One region of the Micromonospora craniellae genome, then DNA from elsewhere that is predicted to be linked to it. Evidence: riboswitches for the same ligand, from Rfam matches in the RefSeq annotation. Region 1 holds a riboswitch; the other holds the start of a gene.
What was found. Region 1 has a riboswitch for thiamine pyrophosphate ahead of ID554_RS22150 (ECF transporter S component). Riboswitches for the same ligand answer to the same signal wherever they lie in the genome.

Region 1 (7,700 bases):
TCCACGAACGCCTCGCCGGTGGCGGCGTCGGTGTGCGCCAGCACGTCGGCGGTGATCTCGATCAGGAAGGACTCCAGCTCACCGGAGTTCCACTCCCGGAAGATCTCCGCGAGTTCCGACGGGGTCGCGCCCAGTCCGGCCCGCAGCAGGTCGTACGCCTCGGCGATGAGCTGCATGTCGGCGTACTCGATGCCGTTGTGGACCATCTTGACGAAGTGCCCGGCACCGTCCGGTCCCACGTGCTGGCAGCAGGGCTCACCGTCGACCTGCGCGGCGATCTTCTCGAAGATCGGCCCGAGCTTGCGGTACGACTCGGCCGACCCGCCCGGCATGATGCTCGGCCCCCACAGGGCGCCCTCCTCGCCGCCGGAGACGCCGGTGCCGACGAAGTGCAGGCCCTTGGTCCGCAGCGCCTCCTCCCGGCGGCGGGTGTCGGCGAAGTGCGCGTTGCCGCAGTCGATGATGATGTCGCCCTCTTCGAGCAGCGGCACCAACTCGTCGATCACCGCGTCGGTGGGGCCGCCCGCCTTGACCATGATGATCACCGCGCGGGGGCGCTCCAGCGCGGCGACGAAGTCCGCCAGCGACTCCGTCGGGACGAAGGTGCCCTCGTCGCCGTGCTCGGCCACCAGCGACCGGGTCCGTTCCGGCGAGCGGTTGTGCAACGCCACGGTGAACCCGTTGCGAGCCAGGTTCCGGGCCAGGTTGCGGCCCATCACCGCCAGCCCGGTCACACCGATCTGTGCCGTAGCCCGATCCGCCATCCTCGTCGCCACCTTCCGCCGTCTACCTGTAGTGCTGCGACGGTATCGCGGTCGGACCCGGGACCGCGCCGTCCCCCCACCGCTGGTCATCAGGTGGTCGCGTAGCGCATGCCGCCGAGGTCGACGGGCCGTCGGTGAATCGGGGTGCGGAGCGCCCGCCGGCCGGTCTCGACGCACTGGCCGACCGGGCTGCGCCGCCGATCGGCTCTCCTGCGCAGGCCGGCGGGGTTGCCGCACCGTTGGGGCTCACCGCCCCGGCGGCGCTGGCCCCGCTGCGTGATCCGGTCGAACCGTCCACGCCGGATCGCCCGGACGACCGTGAGTCGCCGCGAGCACAGGTCGCGCGGACGACCGGCCCGGCGGTCTCCGGCCGGGGCAAGGGGTACAGCGCCGGCCGTTCGCAGCGTGCCGGGGCGACCCGGCAGTACGCCTTCCGGCGCAGCTGACCGTCCGGTACGCCGTGAGAAGTGGGCGGGTCTGTTCGTTCCCGCGACAACAGACCTACCCACCACCGCGGCGCGCTCAGCCGATCAGCGGGCGGAAGGTGCCGAGCACGACGCTGACGCCCAACGCGGTGAAGGCCAGCGCCATCGCGACGACGACCAGCAGCCAGTCGGCCGCACCGAAATGCTGCCGGCGGGCGACGGTACGCGGAACCCCGGCGTCGAAGCCGCGCGCGTCCATCGCGACCGCCAGCCGGGTGCCCCGGCGGATAGCACCGACCAGCAGCGTGAACGCGGTGGACACGAACAACCGCAGCTTCGCCACCGGGTTGCGCCCCGCCTCCACCCCGCGTGCGCGACGGGCCATGACGATCATCTGCCACTCCTGCCCGAGCAGCGGCAACAGCCGGAACGCCGCCAGCGCGCCGATCGCGAACCGGGCCGGTGCGCGGGCGTTCTGCACCAGCGCGTCGGCCAGGTCGGTGGGATCGGTGGTGGCGAAGACGATCACGCCGGGCAGGGCCACCGCGAACAGGCGCAGCACCAGGCCGAGCGCGGTGAGCAGCACCGCCGAGGTGACCACGACCGGTCCGGCGTCGAGCAGTACCCGTCCCGACCGGTCCGCGGCGAAGAGCACCAGGGTGACCAGGACGCCACCGGCGGCGGCCAGCAACGGCCACACCCGGCGGAACAGCACCCGGTAGCGCACGCCGAACAGCGGCAGGACCGCCAACTCGATCGCGATCGCGATCGCCGGTGCGACCGGGTCCAGCGTCGCCAGCAGCGGAAACGCGAACAACAGCGCCGCCGCCAGCTTGGCCACCGGATTGCGTCGGGCCAGCGGCGCATCCGGCCGGGCGACCGGTTCGAGGTCGATCATCGGTAGCCCGCCGGAGCCGCCGATGGCGGGACTCCCGGGTCCGGTGAACGCGTCAGCGTCAGGGTCTGGTCGGCCAGCGCGGCGACGAAGTCGGCGTCGTGGGTGACCGTCACCAGGGCATGACCGGCGTCGCGTAGCTCCGCGAACAGGTCCACCAGTTCCCGCCAGGTGCGCCGGTCCTGGCCGAAGGTGGGCTCGTCGCAGATCAGCAGCCGGGGCGCGGTGGCCAGGGCGGTCGCCACGCTCAGCCGCCGCGCCTCGCCCCCGGAGAGGGTGTACGGGTTCGCGCCGGCCAGCCGGTCCAACCGCAGCCGGTGCAGCAGCTCGTCGACGCGCCGCCGGACCTCCGTCTCGGTGGCACCGGTACGCCGGGGGCCGAGCGCCAGTTCGTCGAAGACCGTGCCGGTGACGAACTGGTGCTCCGGGTCCTGGAACACCGAGCCGATCCGGCGTGCCAGTGCGGGCGCACGCCATCGGTGCGGTGGTGTGCGAGCGTCTGCGCCGGCCAGGCCGGCACCGGCGACCAGGTGCCCGGTGCCCGGTCTGCGTAGCCCGCCGAGTAGCCCGGCGAGGGTGGACTTGCCGGCGCCGTTGGGGCCGAGCACGGCGAGCGCGGCACCGGCGCGTACCGCCAGGTCGGTGGCGGCCAGCCGGGGCGGCTGGCCGAGCCGGTCGGCGGTGAGCAGCACCTCGCCGGGTCCGGTGGTGGCCCGGCGGGGCGGGATCTGGCGGCCGGGCACCCAGACGCCGTCGGTGGCCAGGGCGTCGCCGTGGGCGGTGAAGACGGCCTCCGGCGGGCCGTCGACGCGGACGCCGCCGCCGGCGTCGAGCACCACCACCCGGTCGACCAGCGAAAGGGCGTCGGCCACCCGGTGCTCGACCAGGATCAGGGTGGTGTCGCCGTCCACCGCGCGGGCCACGGCGGCGCGGACCAGGTCGGCCCCGGCCGGGTCGAGGTTGGCGGTGGGCTCGTCGAGCAGCAGCAGGGCGGGACGCAACGCGAGCACCCCGGCCAGGGCGAGCCGCTGCTGCTCGCCGCCGGAGAGCGCCGCGGTGGGGCGGTCCCGCTGGTACGGGAAGCCGACCCGATGCAGCGCCTCGTCCACCCGGGGCCAGATCTGTCCGGCGGGTACGCCCCGGTTCTCCAGCCCGAACGCCACGTCGTCGCCGCTGCGGGCCATGACGAGCTGGGACTGCGGATCCTGGAACACGATGCCGACCCGCTCGCGGACCTCGGCCGGTGCTCGGCCGTCGATCTCGATGGTGCCCTCCTGCTCACCGGAGTCCTCCGGCAACAGCCCGGCCAGCGCGGCGAGCAGAGTGCTCTTGCCGGCGCCGGAGGGCCCGAGCAGCAGTACCCGCTCGCCGCGTCGTACCCGCAGGTCCACGCCGCGTACCGCCCAGGCCCGTCGCCCGGCGTGGCGCCAGCCGAAGCCGCGCAGCCGCACCTCGCCCACCTGCCACCCCCGCTTCTCGCACCCGCCCCATTGCTGGCCCAGAGCCAGCCGTACCGGCTCCATCGGGCGAGGTCAGACCAGGTTCCGGTCCCGGCCGGCGGGGAAGCGGTCCAGGACGCCGGTGCCGGCGAGCGCCTTGGTGAGCGCGTAGCCGCCGGCACCGGCGATCACGGTGGCACTGAGCACGGTGAGCAGCGCGTACGGGATGCGGTAGGTGCCCAGTTCGTACGCGGCGTTCCAGACGAAGAAGTCGAACAGCGCGGCGCCGAGGCCGGTCAGCGCACCGGCGAGCAGCGCCGTCGGCAGTCGGAACGAGCGGTACCGGAAGGCGGCGAAGGCCATCTCCGCGCCGAGGCCCTGGATCAGGCCCTGGACGATGGTGATGCCGCCCCACTCGGAGCCCAGCAGCGCGGAGATCGTCGCCGCGACCGCCTCGCAGAACAGCGCGGCACCCGGCTTGCGGATCACCAGCCCGCCGAGCACCGCCGGCACCAGCCAGACGCCGTACATGACGGCCTGGCTGGCTGGGAAGAAGGCGAAGGCCGGGTCGGCCGCCCGCCAGAGCAGGCCCCAGGCCCAGAATATGACACCGAAGCCGACGGCGATCACCGCGGCCACGACGATGTCGACGGTGCGCCACCGGGTGGTGGTCGGTTGGCTCATGAGTTGCTCCCCAGTCCAGTGTCGAACCAGGCAAGACGCACGCCGCGCCCGGCGTGGCCGGGCCGTGGCGGGCTGGAGGTGGACCGAACTCCCTGCGCTGGCATTACCCAGATCAGGTACGGAGGGTCTGCGGGCGGACCCGCACTCTCAGCGCTGTGCGCTCCCCTGTCGGAGGTGGTGTTGTCCCGCCGACGCTAACACCTTCGAAGATTGACGGACAATGTGATCTACGCAGGTCATGCCGGGTGTCGACGGCCGGTGCGCCCGGCGGTGGCCGCCGGGGGCGGGAACCCGCCCGGTTTTGTGACATTCATCGACGCCATCGGTGCCGGACGGTAATCTCAGGCCGCCGATCCACGAGGGCCGAGAGGCGACAGGGTGAGCACAGACACGGACCATGCCGCGTCGGCCGGTGAACCGGAGAGCCGCCCGACGGGCGTGGCCACCGAGGAGCGCCCGACCCGCCCGGCCGGTGGCGAGCCGCCCCGGCGCTGGCTCGGCGACCGGATCGGCTCGGTGGAGATCCTGGCGGGCCTGCTGGTCCTGCTGATCATCTTCCGTGACCCGCTGGCCGAAGCGCTGGACGATCCCCGCATCCAGACGTGGACCACCGTGTTCGTCTCGATCATGGTGCAGGCGGCGCCGTTCCTGGTCTTCGGTGTCCTGCTCTCCGCCGTGATCGCGGTCTTCGTACCCCGGTCGTTCTGGGCCAGGGCGCTGCCCCGGCACCCGGCGCTCGCGGTGCCGGCGGCCAGCGCGGCCGGCGTGGTGCTGCCGGGCTGCGAGTGCGGGTCGGTGCCGATCGCGGGGTCGCTGATCCGCCGGGGCGTCACCCCGGCGGCGGCGCTGGCGTTCCTGCTGGCCGCCCCGGCGGTCAACCCGATCGTGCTCGTCGCCACGGCGGTCGCCTTCCCCGACAATCCCGAGATGGTCCTCGCCCGGGGAGTCGCCAGCCTGGTCGTGGCCATGATCATGGGTTGGCTCTGGCTGCGGCTCGGTCGGACCGAGTGGATCAAGATGCCACGCCGCCCGGAGCTGGACGACCCGCGTCGGGGCCGGGCCTTCTGGGCCGCCGTGCGGCACGACGTCACCCACGCCGGTGGCTTCCTGGTGCTCGGTGCGATGGCCGCCGCCAGCATCAACGTGCTGGTGCCGGAGCGCTGGCTCCAGACCCTCGCGGACAACGCCTGGCTGTCGATCCTGGCGCTGGCGCTGCTCGCCGTCCTGCTCTCGCTCTGCTCCGAGGCGGATGCCTTCGTCGCGGCCTCGCTGTCGCAGTTCTCCCTCACGTCCCGACTGGTATTCCTGGTGGTGGGGCCGATGGTCGACCTCAAGCTGATCTCGATGCAGGCCGGTGTCTTCGGCCGGCGGTTCGCCTTCCGGTTCGCGCCGGCCACGTTCGCGGTCGCCCTGCTGGTGGCCACCGGAGCCGGGATGGTGCTGCTGTGAACCGGCAGGCGCAGGCGGTGATCCTGCTGCTGCTCGGCGGGGCGGTGATCCGGGCCAGCGTCACCGACCTCTACCTGCGGTACGTCAAGGAGGGGCTGCGCCCCTTCCTGATCGCCGCCGGTCTGCTGCTGGTGGTCGCCGCGGTGATGACCCTCTGGTACGAACTGCGTCCCTCCGCGCCCCGCGCGGCGACCCCGACCGGCGGCGGGCCCACCGGCCCGGCGAGCGGTCCCGCCACCGTGGCGACCGACCACGACGGCCACGGTCACCACGAGCCCCGGGTCGGCTGGCTGCTCATCCTGCCCGTCCTCGGGCTGCTGCTGGTCGCCCCGCCGGCCCTCGGGTCGTACGCGGCGGAGCAGGCCGGCACCGCGCTGAACGCCCCCCGGGAGTCCGACTACCCGCCCCTGCCCGACGGCGACCCGGTGCAGGTCAGCGTGCTCGACTACGCCTCCCGGGCGCTGTTCGACCGGGGCGCCTCGATCGGCGACCGGCGGGTGGTTCTCACCGGTTTCCTGGCCACCGGCGCCGGTGGCGAGCCAATCCTGGCCCGGATGGTGCTGTCCTGCTGCGCCGCCGACGGACGGCCGATCAAACTCGGGCTCACCGGCGACGTACCGGTCGGGCTGCCCAACGACAGTTGGGTCGAGGTGGTCGGCCGCTACAGCGACCGGCTCGGCCGGGACCCGGTCAACGACGCCGAGATCCCCTATCTGGAGATCGAATCGTGGCGGCAGGTGCCGGTGCCCAAGCGCCAGTACGAGTAGCCTGCCGGACATGCACGTCGACGCCCGAGGTCTGCGGTTCGAGATCCGTCCCGGCGGCCCCGAGTCGGGTGAGCCGGTGCTGCTGCTGCACGGCTTCCCGCAGCACTCCGGCGAGTGGGACGCGGTGGTGCCCACCCTGCACGGTGCGGGCCTGCGCACGTACGCGCTCGACCAGCGGGGCTACTCGCCGCAGGCGCGGCCGACGGAGGTGGCGGCGTACCGGCTGGGGGAGTTGGTCGCCGACGCGGTGGCGGTGCTCGACGCCCTCGGTGTGACGCAGGCGCACGTGGTCGGCCACGACTGGGGCGCGATCGTCGCCTGGGCGCTCGCCGCCGGCCACCCCGACCGGGTACGCACGCTGACCGCCGTCTCCGTGCCGCACCCGGCCGCCATGGCGCACGCGCTGGCCAACGACCCGCAGCAGAAGGCGCGCTCGGCGTACATGCTGCTGTTCCGGCAGGCGGGCGTGGCCGAGAAGACGCTGCTGGCCCTCGACGCGCTCGGGCTGCGGCGGCTGCTGCGCGAGGTCGGCGACGACGCGCGGGTGGCCGCGTACGCCGACCCGCTGCGCGAGCCGGGCGCGCTTACCGCGGCGCTGAACTGGTACCGGGCGATGTCCCGCACCGAACTGGCGGCGGTCGGCCCGGTGTCGGTGCCGACCACCTTCGTCTGGAGCGACCGCGACGTCGCCATCGGACGGACCGCCGCCGAAGCCTGTGCCGCACACGTGAGCGGCGACTACCATCTCGTCGAACTGCCCGGAGTCAGCCACTGGATCCCGGACGAGGCGCCCGCTCCGCTGGCCGAGGCGATCCTGGCCCGAGCCCGCCCGACCGCCTGAGAACAGTCCGCGCGGAAAGCTGAGTGAGGTCGTCGGGTGGCGGCGATCCGTGAGAGGCGGGGGAGAGAGCATGACGCTGAGTGCCGAGGGCTACCTGGCCGAGGTGACCGCGACGATGACCCGGGTGGCGGGCAGCCAGCGGGAGCAGGTGGCCCGGGCGGCCGACCTGGTCGCCGAGGCGATCCGCGCCGACGGGGTGGTGCACGCCTTCGGCACCGGTCACTCGGAGGCCCTGGCGATGGAGATCGCCGGCCGGGCCGGCGGGCTGGTGCCGACCAACCGGATCGCCCTGCGGGACGTGGTGCTGCACGGCGGGGAGCCGGCCGACGTGCTGGGCCCGAAGCTGGAGCGGGACCCGTCGGTCGCGCACCGGCTCTACGACCTCGCTCCGGTCGGCCCGCGTGACGTCTTCGTGCTCGCCTCGAACTCGGGTGTG
Region 2 (7,700 bases), 620 kb from region 1:
CGTGCCGTACGCACCGAGCGCGGCGAAGACCTTGAGGTCCGCCTGGATGCCGGCACCGGCACCGGAGTCCGAACCGGCGACGGTGAGCACGGTTGTCGGGGTTGTCACGTGTCTCCTCTTGGCTGTGTTCGGGGTTCCGGTTTAGGGCTGCGGCCGACCGTGCCCACTCCGGGCGGTCAGGCTTGATCCCTGCGTGGGCACGGTCGGCCGCAGCCCCGTCGTGGTCGTCGCCCGTCGGGACGGATCGGGGGCGGCTTCGGGTGCCCTGCGTTGGGGAAGCTGGCGGGGTGGGGCTCGGATGACGGGCTGGGGAGGCCGACGCGGTGGGGGTCATCGCTGGGCCGAGGGTGTGGGGGCGGAGCCTGGGGTGGTTGTTCGGCGGTGGGCGGTGGTGAGGGTGGTGGCGACCTGGTGGGGGTTTCGGGCGCGCATGATGGCGCCCTGGACGGCCACGCCGGTGGCGCCGGCCTCCACGCAGGCGCGGACCTGGGCGGGAGTCTCGATCCCGCCGAGAGCGAGAACGGGCACCGGGCTGCGACTCACCAGAGCGGCCAGGCCGTCGGGGCGCAGCGGTGGGCCGTAGCCGGGTTTGCTGCGGGTGGGGAAGACCGGTGACAGGGTCACATAGTCCTCGGTGGTGAGTCGGTCCAGCTCCGCCTCGTCGTGGCAGGAGCGGCCGACCAGGTCGGCGACGGGTGGCGGGTACGGACCGGCCGCCGGAAGGTGGAGCGCGACGAGTGCACCGCCGAAGATGCTGGGAATCCGTGGGGCGGGCTCGGTGTCGGGCAGGAGCGGGTCGGGGCCGGCGACGATCAGGGTGCCGCCTGCCTCGGCCAGGATCGGTCGCAGCTCGGCGGCGAGGGCCAGGCGCTCGGCGCGCGGCAGGTCCTTCTCACGCAGCACCACGCACCGCACTCCCCCGGCCACCGCCTGCGCCACCACATCGCACAGGTCCGCCCGCACCGACCGACGATCCGTCAGCAGCACCACACCCGAGACCGGTTGGATCTTGGTACGGAACGGCCCCTGGAGGGGCGGTTTCGCACCGAGATCGGTGAGGTCGCGGGTCACAGGTCGGGTCGACCGTCGTCGGGGGTGGAGGCGAGGGCGTGGAAACGGCGCGGGATCCGGCCCGCGCCGTACGCGAGGCGGCCCGCCTCGATCGCGTACCGCATCGCGGTGGCCATCGCCACCGGGTCCTCCGCCCGGGTGACCGCGCTGGCCAACAGGACCGCGTCGCAGCCGAGCTCCATGGCCAGGGCCGCGTCCGAGGCGGTGCCGATGCCCGCGTCCAGGATCACCGGCACCGTCACGTCCTGGCGGATCAACCGGATGTGGTGCGGATTGTTGACGCCCAGCCCGGAGCCGATCGGCGCGCCGGCCGGCATCACCGCCGCGCAGCCCACGTCGGCCAGCCGCCGCGCCAGCACCGGGTCGTCCGAGGTGTACGGCAGCACGGTGAACCCGTCGTCGACCAGTTCCTCGGCGGCCCGCAGCAGCTCCACCCCGTCGGGCAGCAGCGTGCGCTCGTCGCCGATCACCTCCAGTTTGACCCAGTCGGTGTCGAACGCGTCCCGGGCCAGCCGCGCCACCTTCACCGCCTCACCGGCGGTGTAGCAGCCGGCCGTGTTCGGCAGCAGGCGTACGCCACAGCGGTCCAGCAGGTCGAGCAGTCCGCCGGAGCCGACCGCGACGGTGTCCACCCGACGCAGCGCCAGCGTGACCAGCTCGGTGCCGGAGGCGCGGATCGCCTGCTCCAACACGTGCAGGTTCGCGGCCCCGCCGGTGCCGAGCACCAGCCGGGATGAGAACCGGACGCCGCCCAGCTCGAAGCCCTTCGTCCCGGCGTCCACCTCGTGCCCGTCCGTCGACGGTGTGCGGTCCATCCCGCTCACCCGCCCTGGGCGGCGCTGAGCACCTCGACCCGGTCGCCGCCCCGCAGCACCGTCGCCGGCCAGTCGGTACGCGGCACCACCTCGCCGTTGACCGCCACCGCCACACCGCGCTGCTGCGGGGTCACGTCCCGGACCACCTCGGCGACCGTGACCTCGTCCGGCACGCTGCGCCCGGCACCGTTCACCGTCAACTCCATCAGGCCTCCTCCGTTCACTGCGCGGGTCGGGTGGCGTCGCCGGACGTGCCGAAGCCCTCGCCCGGTCCGGCGTCGGCGGCGAAGCGCTCAGGGCGGAACGGGTCGCCGATCGGGTCGGCGGTCGTCCCGGTCACCAGGTCGACGATCAGGTCGGCGGTCACCGGGGTGAGCACGATCCCGTGCCGGTGGTGGCCGGTGGCGACCAGCACGTCCGGCCGGCCCGGCAACGGACCCAGGATCGGGGCGTTGTCCGGGGTGCCGGGGCGCAGCCCGGCGATCGCCTCCACCAGTTCGTACTCGGCCAACTCGGGCAACAGGTCGATCGCGGCACGCAGCAGCCGCAGCACCGACCCGGCACCGACCGCCAGGTCGGAGCGCTCCTCGACGGTCGCCCCGACCACCACCTCGCCGTCCTCGCGGGGCACCAGATAGACGTGCTCGCCGTCGGCGTACCCCCGGATGACGTGCCGGAAGCCCGGCGGACCGCCGTCGGGCGCGCGCAGCCGCAGCACCTGGCCCTTGACCGGACGGACCGGCAGCCCGGTGAGCGCGGCCGAGCCGCAGCCGGCGGCGACCACCGTCACCCCGGCGGAGACGTCGGCCGGTGTCCGGACCGGCTCGGGGACCAGGGTCGCGCCGGCCCGCTCGGCGGCGAGCCGCAGCGCCGGTACCAGCCGACGCGGGTCGACTTGGTGATCGGTGGCGGCGAACGCGCCACCCCGGACCCGGACAGCCAGCGCCGGCTCACGGTCGCGCAGCTGGGAGGGACGCAGCGGCGTCACCGGCAACCCCAGGCCCTGCTGGTACGCCCAGAGTCGACGCGCCTCGGCGAGGTCGTCGGCGGTCAGCCCGACCATCAGCGTGCCCTCGGTGCGGTAGCCGATGTCGGCGCCGGTCGCCTCGGTCAGCTCGGCGGCGAACGCGGGCCAGCGGGCCGCCGACTCGGTGAGCAGGGCGGTCAGCTCGTGCTCGCCGAAGTACGCTTCGGCCACCGGCGCGAGCATCCCGGCGGCGACGTGCGAGGCACCCGAGCCCGGCGCGGGATCGTGCACGACCACCCGCAATCCGTGTGCCGCGCAGCGCCAGGCGATCGCCAACCCGATCGGGCCCCCGCCCACCACCGCAACGTCCGGTGTAAGGAAGGGTCCCCTGCTAACGCCTCCGGTATAGGAAGGGCCCCCTGCTAACACGTCAACGCCCCGGTCAGCTCGGCCGCGACGCGGGCGGGGTCGGCGGCTCCGGAGAGCGCACCGACCACCGCCACCCCGTACGCGCCGACGGCGCGCAACGCGGGCACGTCCGCCGCCGTCACCCCACCGATGGCGATCACCGGCACGGCGACCGCCTCGGCCACCGCCCGTACCCCGGAAACGCCGATCGCCGGCGGCAGCCCGTCCTTGGTGGTGGTGGCCCGGCAGGGACCGACGCCCAGGTAACTCGCGCCGGCACCGACCGCCTCGGTGGCCGAACCCGGCTCGCGGGCGGTGGCCCCGAGCACGGCGGCCGGGCCGAGCACCTGCCGCGCCGCCGCGACCGGCAGGTCGTCCGCGCCGACGTGGCCACCCGCCGCGCCGGCCGCCAACGCCACGTGCAACCGGTCGTTGACCAGGCAGGTGACCTCGTACGGCGCGCAGAGGGCAAGCACCCGCCGGGTCAGGTCGTACGCCTGGCGGTCGGTCGCGCTGTCCTCGACCCGGATCTGCACCAGCAGTTCGGTGCGGGCCACCGGCAGTACGGCCCGGAGCACGGCGAGCGGATCCCGCCCGGGCCGGGTGTCGGTGATCAGATGCAGTCGTCCCAGGGACGGCACGGCAACACTCCTCCCTGCGCCGGCATTACCCGGATCAGGTTCGACGGTCGGGGGCTCACAGCCCCCCTCTCAGCCCGGTCGACCGGGCTCCCGTGGGTCACTTGCGTGGTCACCGTACGACAGATCGGCTGACCTGCCAAGGTGCGTCCCGCAGGGACGCCTGCTGTTAGGAGGGGGCCCTTCCTCTACCGCAGGCGTTAGCAGGGGTCCCTTCCTTACCTTGGCGGAATGCGTTCGCCCCGTCGCGTGGTGACGCCTACCGGTCGAGCACGGCGCGCAGCGCCTTGAGGTCCGCCTCGCCCGGCTGCCAGGTGCCCGCCTCGGCGTTGGCGCGCACCTGGTCGGGCGTGGTGGCGCCGGCGATGACCGAGGTGACCGCCGGCTGGGCGGCCAGCCCGCCGATCGCCACGTGCAGCATCGACACGCCCCGCTCGGCGGCGTACGCCTCGATGCCCTCGATGGTGTCCCAGTCGGCGGCGGCGAGCCGCTTGGCGTACCGGCCGCCACCGGCGAGGCGGCTACCGGCCGGCGGGGCCTCGCCACGCTTGTACTTGCCGGTGAGCAGCCCGTTGGCCAGCGGGAAGAACGGCAGCATGCCGAGGCCGAACCGCTCGCAGGCGGGCAGCACCTCGATCTCGGCGTCCCGGTTGAGCAGGCTGTAGTGGTTCTGGGCACTGACGAAGCGGGACGTCCCCCGGGTCTTCGCCGTCCAGTCGGCGTCCGCGATCTGCCACCCGGCGAAGTTGGAGTTGCCCAGGTAGCGCACCTTGCCGGCACGGACCAGGTCGTCCAGGGCCGCGAGCGTCTCCTCGATCGGGGTGCCCGGGTCAGGCTCGTGGAGCTGATACAGGTCGATGTAGTCGGTGTCCAGGCGGCGCAGCGACGCCTCCACCGCCCGGATGACGTACCGCCGCGAGCCGCGCACGCCGAAGTCGCGCCCGTTGTCGCCACCCATCGACATGCCGAACTTGGTCGCCACCACCACGTCGTCGCGGCGGCCCTTGAGGGCCGCGCCGAGCTGAGTCTCCGACGCACCGTACGGCTCGCCGTAGATGTCGGCGGTGTCGAAGAAGTTGATCCCGACGTCGAGGGCGGCGTCGACCACCGCGCGGGTACCGTCCAGTTCGAGTTTGCGGCCGAAGTTGTTGCAGCCGATCCCCACGACGGACACCACGAGCCCGGAGTCGCCCAACCGGCGATAAGTCATCTCAGTCACGAGATCAACCCTATGTCGATCGCCTGACCTCCCACACCGGCTCCGGTGTCTCCACCACCTCACCGTCACCGCGGAACAGCAGAAAGCGGTCGAAGGTCCGGGTGAACCAGCGGTCGTGGGTGACCGCCAGCACCGTGCCGGAGAAGGCGGCCAGCCCGGCCTCCAACGCCTCGGCCGAGGCCAGGTCGAGGTTGTCCGTCGGCTCGTCGAGCAACAGCAGGGTCGCCCCGGACAGCTCCAGCAGCAGCACCAGGAAACGGGCCTGCTGGCCGCCGGAGAGCGTGCCGAAGCGCTGGTCGCCCTGCCCGGCCAGCTCGTACCGGCTGAGCGCGGCCATCGCCGCGTGCCGGTCCATGCCGGCGCGGTGCTCGTCGCCCCGCCACAGGATCTCCACCAGCGTCTTTGCCATCAGCTCCGGCCGGTCGTGGGTCTGCGAGAAGTGCCCGGGGCGCACCCGCGCGCCGAGCCGGGCCGTCCCGTCGTGCGCCACCGGCGCGAGCGCCGCCGCACCGTCGACCGGGCCGTTGGCCGGGTCCGGGTCCGTGCCGCCCCGGGCCAACAGGCGCAGGAAGTGGGACTTGCCGGTGCCGTTGGCGCCCAGCACCGCCACCCGGTCGCCGTACCAGACCTCCAGGTCGAACGGGTAGGTCAGGCCGTCGAGTTCGAGCTGTTCGCAGATCAGCGCGCGCTTGCCGGTCCGGCCGCCGGCCAGTCGCATCCGGATGTCCTGGTCCTTCGGCGGTACGGGCGGTGGCCCGGCCTCCTCGAACTTGCGCAACCGGGTCTGCGCCGACTGGTACCGGGAGGCCATGTCCGAGTTGTACGCCGCCTTCTGCTTGTACATCAGCATCTGCTCGCGCAGCTTTTGGTGCTCCTCGTCCCACCGTTTACGCAGTTCGTCGAGGCGGGCGTGGCGGGCCGTCCGGGCGGAGTGCCAACTGGCGAAGCCGCCCGGGTGCCTGGTGTCCGATGCCTGACCCGGCGTGATCCGCGTGGCGAGCGACCGGCCCCGCCCGTCGGTCACAGAGCGCACCTTCGTGGTCAGTCCCCCACGGGAACGACCCAGACCCTCACGCGCCTGCGCCTGCTTGGCATCGAGCCCCCTTTACGGGCCCCCGCCGCATGCTGATGAGCACGCACCACCGTCGAATCGACCTGAGCGTGCCAGTCGACGTCACCGTCCGCCTCGGCCACCGTGATCACATGCGCCTTCAGCCTGGCCCACGTACCGTCGGCGGCCCACCGGCGGAACCGTCCGGCCAGGGTCTTCCACGGCCCGTACCGCTCCGGCGCGTCCCGCCACGGCGAACCTGTCCGCTTCACCCAGCAGATCCCGTTGATCACCTGCCGGTGATCACGCCACTGACCACCCCGAACCGGCTGCTCGGGCAACAACGGCTCCAGGATCGCCCACTCGTCATCCGTCAGATCAAACCGCGCCATACAAGGAACAACGAACCACCCCCAAGATCCGCGAGACACGCCCTAGGCGTCCGGGGAAGAAGGCCGGTGTCCTTGGCGTGTTGCCGGTTGGCGAACCCGCCGATCAGCCGCACGTGCAGGTCAGACAGCGCTTGACGCGCCTGCGGGCTGTCGGCGTAGATGCCCATGCAGTGCTCGCCCATGTCGTCCAGGCAGACCAGCACCGGGGTACGGAACGGTTCATACCGCACGACCAGGCTCCAGTCATACATGCTGTCCTCGGGGCAGTGCAGCACCAGCACCAGCACCACGCTGCCACCTCCCTAGAACAGCCGGTACTCGCCCCCGAACGCGATCAGCGACCCCGCCTCATCGAACACGGCGTGCGCGTCGATCGCGGACGCCCACCGCACACGGACGACCGTCGCGGCCACGAAGTCACTCAACGCCCCGGCACGGCCGGGTCCGGGTGGGCCAAGTCCCACGCCAGCCGTTCGGCCAGCTTGCGGCGCCGCAGCACGCCACCGTTCGGGGTCAGGCATCGCCCGCCCCGCCTCGGATGCTGGCTGGCCAGCAACACCGCGCGTCACCCCCAAAGCTTGACACCCCCGCCCCACCCAGCGCGAGATATGGCAGGGAAGCACAGCCCACGGACGGGACGGGAAACCCCGCCCCGGCCGTGAATCCGTCCCTGCGAGGGACCGCCATGCCCGGAAGGCTACCGGCGCGCGCCCGCGTCGTCCCACACCACCGCGTCCGGGTTGTCCAGCCAGAACCGGTGTTCCCCGGTGTCGGTGACGGTCAGCCCGAGGCGGTCCCGCGACGGTGCCCCGGCGTCGCGCCACCGGTCGTAGACGGTTTCGAACTCGTCCCACAGGTCACGCGGCCCGTACTGCTCCACCTGCCCGGCGGTGTCGTCGACCGCCGCCCATGAGCCGTCCAACGCGAACAGCCACATCTGTTCGTTGCCGCCGTCCGGGGTGAACCCGAGCCACGTCACGCCGGGGACGCGCAGCGCCAGCCACAGCCCGGCGTCGGTCTGGTGCAGGACGAAACTCGGGTGCCGGGTCGGCCGGGTGGTGCCGGTCTGCTTGACAGCCGTGGACAGCGCCGCCGTTGCCCGGTTGGCCGAGCGGACGGGCATGAACCCGCCCGACTGG

Region 2: another riboswitch for thiamine pyrophosphate. It lies ahead of ID554_RS19280 (thiamine phosphate synthase); the one in region 1 lies ahead of ID554_RS22150 (ECF transporter S component).

The regions. Positions count from the first base shown of each region.
Region 1 is NZ_CP061725.1:4,861,298-4,868,997, forward strand. Features, by position in the region: gene gndA (NADP-dependent phosphogluconate dehydrogenase) at 1-764, opposite strand, end outside; gene ID554_RS22135 (hypothetical protein) at 899-1,210, shown strand; gene ID554_RS22140 (energy-coupling factor transporter transmembrane component T family protein) at 1,287-2,087, opposite strand; gene ID554_RS22145 (ABC transporter ATP-binding protein) at 2,084-3,544, opposite strand; gene ID554_RS22150 (ECF transporter S component) at 3,617-4,207, opposite strand; TPP riboswitch at 4,279-4,384, opposite strand; gene ID554_RS22155 (permease) at 4,586-5,656, shown strand; gene ID554_RS22160 (TIGR03943 family putative permease subunit) at 5,653-6,423, shown strand; gene ID554_RS22165 (alpha/beta fold hydrolase) at 6,434-7,264, shown strand; gene ID554_RS22170 (sugar isomerase domain-containing protein) at 7,335-7,700, shown strand, end outside.
Region 2 is NZ_CP061725.1:4,238,973-4,246,672, reverse strand. Features, by position in the region: gene thiD (bifunctional hydroxymethylpyrimidine kinase/phosphomethylpyrimidine kinase) at 1-108, opposite strand, end outside; gene ID554_RS19300 (thiamine phosphate synthase) at 331-1,008, opposite strand; gene ID554_RS19295 (thiazole synthase) at 1,068-1,886, opposite strand; gene thiS (sulfur carrier protein ThiS) at 1,892-2,092, opposite strand; gene thiO (glycine oxidase ThiO) at 2,107-3,282, opposite strand; gene ID554_RS19280 (thiamine phosphate synthase) at 3,276-3,902, opposite strand; TPP riboswitch at 3,897-4,005, opposite strand; gene ID554_RS19275 (aldo/keto reductase) at 4,159-5,109, opposite strand; partial or broken gene ID554_RS19270 (ATP-binding cassette domain-containing protein) at 5,129-6,076, opposite strand; partial or broken gene ID554_RS19265 (IS5 family transposase) at 6,083-6,561, opposite strand; gene ID554_RS19260 (hypothetical protein) at 6,543-6,851, opposite strand; gene ID554_RS32480 (hypothetical protein) at 6,864-6,986, opposite strand; gene ID554_RS19255 (hypothetical protein) at 6,983-7,120, opposite strand; gene tgmC (ATP-grasp peptide maturase system methyltransferase) at 7,259-7,700, opposite strand, start outside.